3 regions of the Pseudoalteromonas sp. S3178 genome follow, and region 1 is predicted to be linked to each of the others. Evidence: predicted binding sites of a transcription regulator. Region 1 holds the regulator's gene; each other region holds the start of a gene.
What was found. Region 1 encodes sigma-54, which starts transcription at its own class of promoters, with help from an activator protein. Its sites were predicted from a motif close to GTTGGCACGNNNNTNGNNT; they were not measured.
Positions count from the first base shown of each region.

Region 2: a site for sigma-54 is predicted at 1,045-1,063, ahead of CWC11_RS07360 (BON domain-containing protein). Genes of this name have one in related genera too.
Region 3: a site for sigma-54 is predicted at 1,236-1,254, ahead of CWC11_RS03295 (NarK family nitrate/nitrite MFS transporter). Genes of this name have one in related genera too.

Region 1 covers NZ_PNCW01000018.1:71,323-73,598, forward strand. Annotated here, with positions in the region: gene lptB (LPS export ABC transporter ATP-binding protein) at 1-384, shown strand, start outside; gene CWC11_RS04700 (RNA polymerase factor sigma-54) at 454-1,953, shown strand; gene hpf (ribosome hibernation promoting factor) at 1,980-2,267, shown strand; gene CWC11_RS04710 (PTS sugar transporter subunit IIA) at 2,272-2,276, shown strand, end outside.
Region 2 covers NZ_PNCW01000025.1:104,994-107,269, reverse strand. Annotated here, with positions in the region: gene CWC11_RS07365 (hypothetical protein) at 1-400, opposite strand, end outside; gene CWC11_RS07360 (BON domain-containing protein) at 664-984, opposite strand; gene srmB (ATP-dependent RNA helicase SrmB) at 1,245-2,276, opposite strand, start outside.
Region 3 covers NZ_PNCW01000014.1:32,841-35,116, reverse strand. Annotated here, with positions in the region: gene CWC11_RS03305 (ATP-binding cassette domain-containing protein) at 1-288, shown strand, start outside; gene CWC11_RS03300 (HesA/MoeB/ThiF family protein) at 305-1,063, opposite strand; gene CWC11_RS03295 (NarK family nitrate/nitrite MFS transporter) at 1,352-2,276, shown strand, end outside.

The DNA of each region.
Region 1 (2,276 bases):
GAAGATACGCTTAACAACTTGTTAGATGAATTTAGTATTCAACATATTCGAGACAGCCAAGGTATGGCTTTATCGGGTGGTGAGCGACGCCGCGTAGAAATTGCACGCGCACTAGCTGCTAATCCTAAATTTATATTGCTCGACGAACCCTTTGCAGGTGTAGACCCTATATCGGTGTTAGATATAAAGAAAATAATAGAACATCTTAAAAATCGTGGGATTGGTGTATTAATTACCGATCATAACGTAAGAGAAACCCTTGATGTTTGTGAAAAAGCCTACATTGTTTCTCATGGAGAGTTAATCGCTTCTGGTACACCAGAGCACGTATTAAATGATAAAACGGTACGCGATGTTTATTTAGGCGAGCAATTTAGGCTGTAACATTTACGCCATGTCTTTAAGCATCTGCTAGTATTAATTATAACAACATAAAAGGATTGTTAGAGATACATGAGGCAATCATTACAGCTGCGCATGGGCCAGCAACTTACAATGACTCCACAACTGCAACAAGCAATTCGTTTGTTGCAACTCAGTACATTGGATCTCCAGCAAGAAATACAAGAAGCGCTTGATAGCAATCCGCTTCTAGAAGTAGATGAACAAGATTACACGGAAGAATCAGCTGGCAAAAACGAGCAAAAAGCAGATAACGATGAATTAACCGTAAGTGCTAATGCCGATGAAAAACCAAGCGAGTACGAGCAAGACAGTGGTGAAGCACTTACTAAAGACACAGTAAGTGACGAAATGGCTATGGATGTAAGCTGGGATGAGTACATGAGCGCAGCTCCTGCTTCATCATCAGGCCCTATGCCAGAAGATGAGTCTATTTACCAAGGTGCTTCAACCGAAACTCTTCACGAGTATTTAATGTGGCAATTACAGCTCACGCCGTTTAGCCCTACTGATGAAGCAATTGCAATAGCGATTGTTGAAGCAGTCGATGACTCAGGTATATTAACGCTAAGCTGTGAAGATATTTTAGAAAGCTTTAATCAAGAGAACGACGACGAGGGCGAAGTTGAACTTGATGAAATAGAAGCCGTTTTAAAACGTATTCAGTTGTTTGATCCGGTGGGTATAGCAGCTCGTAGCTTACAAGAGTGCTTGTGTATTCAGCTAAATCAGTTTGATAAAGATACGCCTTTTATCAATGAAACAAAGATGATTTTAACCGATCATATTGATCTATTAGCGGCTCGCGACTATCGTACATTAATGAAGAAAACTAAGCTCAAAGAAGACGAGCTTAAAGAAGTAATGACGTTAATTCACACTCTAAACCCTAAGCCAGCAGATACTATTGTAAGGGAAGAATCAGAGTATGTGATCCCCGATGTATCAGTTAAAAAAATAAAAGGCCGTTGGGTAGTTGAGCTAAACCCAGATAGCATGCCTAAGATACGTGTTAATAGCCAATATGCAGCTATGTCACGAACAGTTAAATCTAGTGGTGACAGTCAATTTATTCGCTCTCATTTGCAAGAAGCTAAATGGTTTATAAAGAGCCTAGAGAGTAGAAACGACACACTACTAAAAGTAACTAATTGTATTGTTAAGCAACAACAGGGCTTTTTTGAACACGGTCCAGAAGCCATGAAACCTATGGTTTTAAACGATGTTGCAGAAATGGTAGAAATGCACGAGTCGACTATTTCGCGTGTAACTACTCAAAAGTATATGCACACGCCACGTGGTATATTTGAGCTTAAATACTTTTTCTCAAGCCACGTAAGCACCGAAAATGGTGGTGAGTGTTCATCTACAGCAATACGTGCTTTGATTAAAAAACTGATTGCCGCAGAAAACTCAGCAAAACCATTGAGTGATAGTAAAATTGCGGATATATTGGCTGAGCAAGGAATTAAAGTAGCTAGACGCACAATCGCAAAATACCGCGAATCTCTGGCTATTCCACCGTCTAATCAACGAAAGAGTTTGATATAAGACGCAAAACAAAGAGGAAAACGCTTATGCAACTAAACTTAACTGGTCGTCATGTAGATGTTACTGATTCATTAAGAGACTACGTAAATAATAAATTTGCAAAGCTAGAAAGGCATTCTGATCATATAAACAATGTTCATGTCATTCTCGATGTAGAAAAACTTAACCAAAAAGCTGAAGCTACAATCCATGTAAGTGGTGCAGAATTATTTGCATCTACCGAACATCAAGACATGTATGCTGCCATAGACTCGTTGATTGACAAGCTCGATCGTCAAGTTATTAAACACAAAGAGAAGCTTGCTCGACACTAATATGATGAA
Region 2 (2,276 bases), on a different contig from region 1:
CTTTTTCACTATTAGTTTCGGATGAGTTGCTTTCGCTTTCTACTTGCTTGGGCCATAAAAAAGTGAGCACAAAAGCTAATAGTACACCAACTATTGTAGCTATCGTTGGATTTTCAGTAATCAGTTTTAAGATTATCTTATGCTGTTTTTTTGGGAACACGTAGTCTCTACCTTTATCAGTAAGATAAATATCAACAGCAGTCCAGGAAGGTACCTTGTCAGCAGAAAAACTTAGTCCAAAAGTTGCTGAGTTCGAGGAAATTAAATTATTATTAATAAGGTTTTGAAAATTCCTTATGAATTTAGGATTGAAATGATCATGGCCTAAATCTATAAGTTTATTTATATCGGTTGGCTCTTGCACAAAGCATTTTAAAAGCTTCATATCTATATCATGCATAACTATAATTCCTTTATTTTTAGTAATCCATCATTAAATAGTTTTACGCTTATTCTATATTTATTAAAACTAAATTGTTTTTTTTAAGCAATTGATATTTAGATATTGGGAACTATTTAATCGCTCTTAAGGTTTTCAGGTAGACTTTTAAAATAGAAATATTAGGTCAAGGTTTAATGATAAGTATAAAAAAGCGCAGCTTATGTTGGAGTAACAAGCCGCGCTTATGAATTAGTTATACAAATAGGTTTATGTGGTGCGTATTAAATAACGCTAATTTTATTACGAATGATTTTAACCCCATCCATATTTTCTAAAAACTTTTGAGCTAGTGCACGTTGAAAACCAGTTTGTGCTTCACCGTATAAATCAACTTCACCATTTTTTACCTGCACTCGAATATCGTTTAGCTCTAAATTAGGGTTAGTGCGTAGTGTATTCGTTATTGATTGCTGTAAGTTAGGTTGAGTGGCTACACTGCTTACTACGGCCATGTTGGTTGCTGCACTTACCTTTGTAGCGCAAGCTAATAAAAATAAACAACAAAATGATACTAAAGCGATAGTTAACTTGAAGCGGTTCATAACTTTATCCTTACATTACGGTGAATAGTGCAGCAATTATTTGCTGAGTTATTCTTACAGTTACAATTTCAGTGCCAAAATTAATACATTGAAATATAAGGATATTTTATTAAGTGAGAATTCAGGTGGGCAATAATTACATTTTACTGGGTATGAGTTACATGCTTGGATTACATTTGTAACGGGTACAAAGGGCAGAGCCTATAAGGGTTTCGTTAAAAAGCCGGCTAATGCCGGCTTTAATATAAAAATGTTTTAGGTTACTTTTTCTTTTTAACCTTCGCTTTTTTCTTAGCTTTCATTTTTACTGGATCTTTACGCTTTTTAGCCGGTGGCTTAGCTTCTTTATGTTGCGGCTCAATACCTTTAATTACACGGCGTTTAAGTTTTTGCTCAATGTAGCGCTCTACTTTATATAAAATGCCAATGTCGTGTGCTTCAACAAGCGATATTGCTACCCCTTTTTTGCCAGCACGGCCTGTACGACCAATTCGGTGTACGTATACATCTGCTGTGCGCGGTAGGTCAAAGTTAATTACATGGCTGATGTCTGATACATCTATACCACGCGCTGCAACATCAGTAGCGATAAGTATTTTAGTACGGCCACTGTGAAAGTTTTCCATGGCTTTCATGCGCTTATCTTGTGGCATTTCACCACGTAACCACGCCGCTTTAACGCCATTATTAGTAAGCTCACCAATTAGCGTTTCAAGGCGCTCACGCGTTTTAACAAACACAATAGCTTTAGTTACGTCTGGGCCATTTAGGGTGTTTACTAAAAGCTCTAGTTTATGATGGTAATCATCCGCAAGGTGAACCCACTGGTGAATTTTTGCTTTTTCTTTGCGTGACGATTCAGCTTCAAGTAGAGCAGGGTCGTTTAGCGTTGTTTCTGCAAATCGTTCTACGCTATCGCCTTCAAGTGTTGCCGAGAATAAAAAGCACTGACGACGGTTTTTAGCTTCGTCACAGATACGGCTCATTTCCTTTTTGAAACCCATGTCTAACATGCGATCTGCTTCATCAATAATAAGCATTTCTACATGTTCAGCATGAAAATTTTCAGTTTCTAGGTATTCCATTAATCGCCCTGGAGTGGCAATTAATACATCATTATTTTTTTCAAAAATCTCTTTGTGAGTACCGTAGTTAATGCCGCCCGTTACCACGCCAATTTTTAGGTGCGTACGTTTAGCAAGTAGTTCACACTGTTCATGAATTTGATACGCCAGCTCACGTGTTGGGGTCATTATTAATACGCGGGCAAAACCAGGTTCACGACGTGGAAA
Region 3 (2,276 bases), on a different contig from region 1:
CAAAGTGAGCAGCAGTTATTTGTATCCCCAAGCGCAGTTGAGCAGGGCGGCAAGCTAATTATTGAAAGCGAACAAATATCAATTAGTGCTATAAAACCAATACTCACAGAGCATAGTAACATATTGGTTTGTATACTTATTAATGCTGAAATGATTGATAGCAATTGGCAGCTTACACTTAATGTTGATGGGCAAACATTGTATTGCTTACTTTCAGCAAGAGTATGGGATCAAAGTAATTACAAAGAGGGCGATACACTTTACGCCGCTATTCATAACCTAGAGTAAAAAATTAAAACGCGAGTTACTTACTACAGGTGGGACACTGGCTATTTTTAGGAATTTTAAAGCGGTTAAACTCCATGCTGAGCCCATCCACCAGCAATAAATGTTCACTTAAGCCGCTTGGTAAACCCGCAAGTATTTTTAGTGCCTCAGTTGCCTGAATACTGCCAATTAGCCCTACAATAGGGGAGAGCACGCCAGATTCAGAGCAGCTTTGTGTTTGTTCATTAAAAAACTGCGACAAGCACTCGTAGCAATGGCTGTGTTGTTTCATGGTAAAGCAGGCAACTTGGCCTTCCATTCTAATTGCAGAGCCTGAAACTAGCGGTATCTTAGCCTTATAACAGGCGCTATTGAGTAAATTACGTGTAGGCAAGTTATCAGAGCAATCAATGACTATATCAATATTACTTAATAGCTCGTCAAGCTTTGACTGATCATCTAAAAATGCATCGATTGTATGTATATCTATTTCATCATTTAAGCTAGTTAACTGCGCTTTAGCGGCGTGTGTTTTTAAGCTACCTACATCTGTTTTTTTGTAAAGCACCTGCCTTTGCAAGTTTGTAGCATCGACCAGATCGTTATCTACAAGCGTTAATGTTCCCACACCTGAGGCAGCTAAGTACTGTGCAACCGGGCAGCCTAAGCCACCTAAACCCACTATAAGCGCATGAGATTGCCATAGTTTTTCTTGTCCATCTATATCAAGTTGTACAAGCATAATGTGGCGAGAATAACGTAATTGCTGTTGATAAGTTAATGGCGGTTTTTGCATAAATGTACGCTCAAATTTTTTTGTAACAATACCAAGTAGTTAAAACCTAGAGCAAGTAAAGCTTTAAAAATCTTTGCACTGTTAACGCCCATCGTTGCTACTTAAATAGTGCAAAGCGAAATTATTATCAATAGCGAAAATTGTAACTTACTGAATTTGTTATTTATTAATTGTTGGCTTAGTAATTGCTGACTGTGGTTAACGTTAATTTAACAATTCGCATAGTATAAATGCTACCAAAGTAGTATGTACTATTTAAAACAATAATCGTTACAAGGAAAAAATAACATGCAACCGAGTACTGGGTTTAATCTCATATCGTTTAGCGGAAAAATGAAAATACTTCACTTAAGCTGGATGGTGTTTTTTATCTCATTTTTTGTATGGTTTAACCATGCGCCATTATTGGGTGCTATTGCAGGTTCGCTTGGCATCACTATGGCTCAAGTTAAAACACTGCTTATATTAAATGTTGCCTTAACTATTCCTGCTCGTGTCGTGGTTGGTATGCTTACCGATAAATTTGGTCCACGTATTGTGTACGCAGCACTACTTATTGTGTGTAGTATTCCGTGTTTTATGTTTGCCCTTGCAACAACGTTTGAGCAAGCAGCTATCGCCCGTTTTGCACTTGGCTTTATTGGTGCGGGTTTTGTTGTTGGTATTCGTATGGTGAGCGAATGGTTCCCGGCAAACGAGTTAGGTACAGCCGAAGGTATTTACGGAGGCTGGGGTAACTTTGGCTCTGCAGCAGCCGCTATGCTACTACCAATATTAGCGCTTATGTTTGGTGGCGAAGATGGCTGGCGTTATGCGGTCGGTGTAACAGGCGTACTAAGTGTAATATTTGGTATTATTTGGTACATAAACGTAACTGATACGCCTAAAGGCGGTACATACTTCAAGCCTAAAAAAGTAGGGGCAATGGAAGTAACCAGTAAAGGCGACTTTGTACTACTGCTTATAATGAAACTACCTATGTACGGTGCTTTAGCGCTACTTACCTGGAAGCTTTCTCCTACTGGCGCAAATTTACTTTCTGAAAATTTTGTAATGGGTACATACGTGTTTTTAGTACTGCTTTATATTTACGAAGTGTATAAAACCTTTGATATAAACGGCCATATTTTTAAACAACCTGTTCCAGAATCACACCGTTACGACTTTAAGCAAGTGGCTGTTTTAAATATTCTTTATTTTACAACATTTGGCT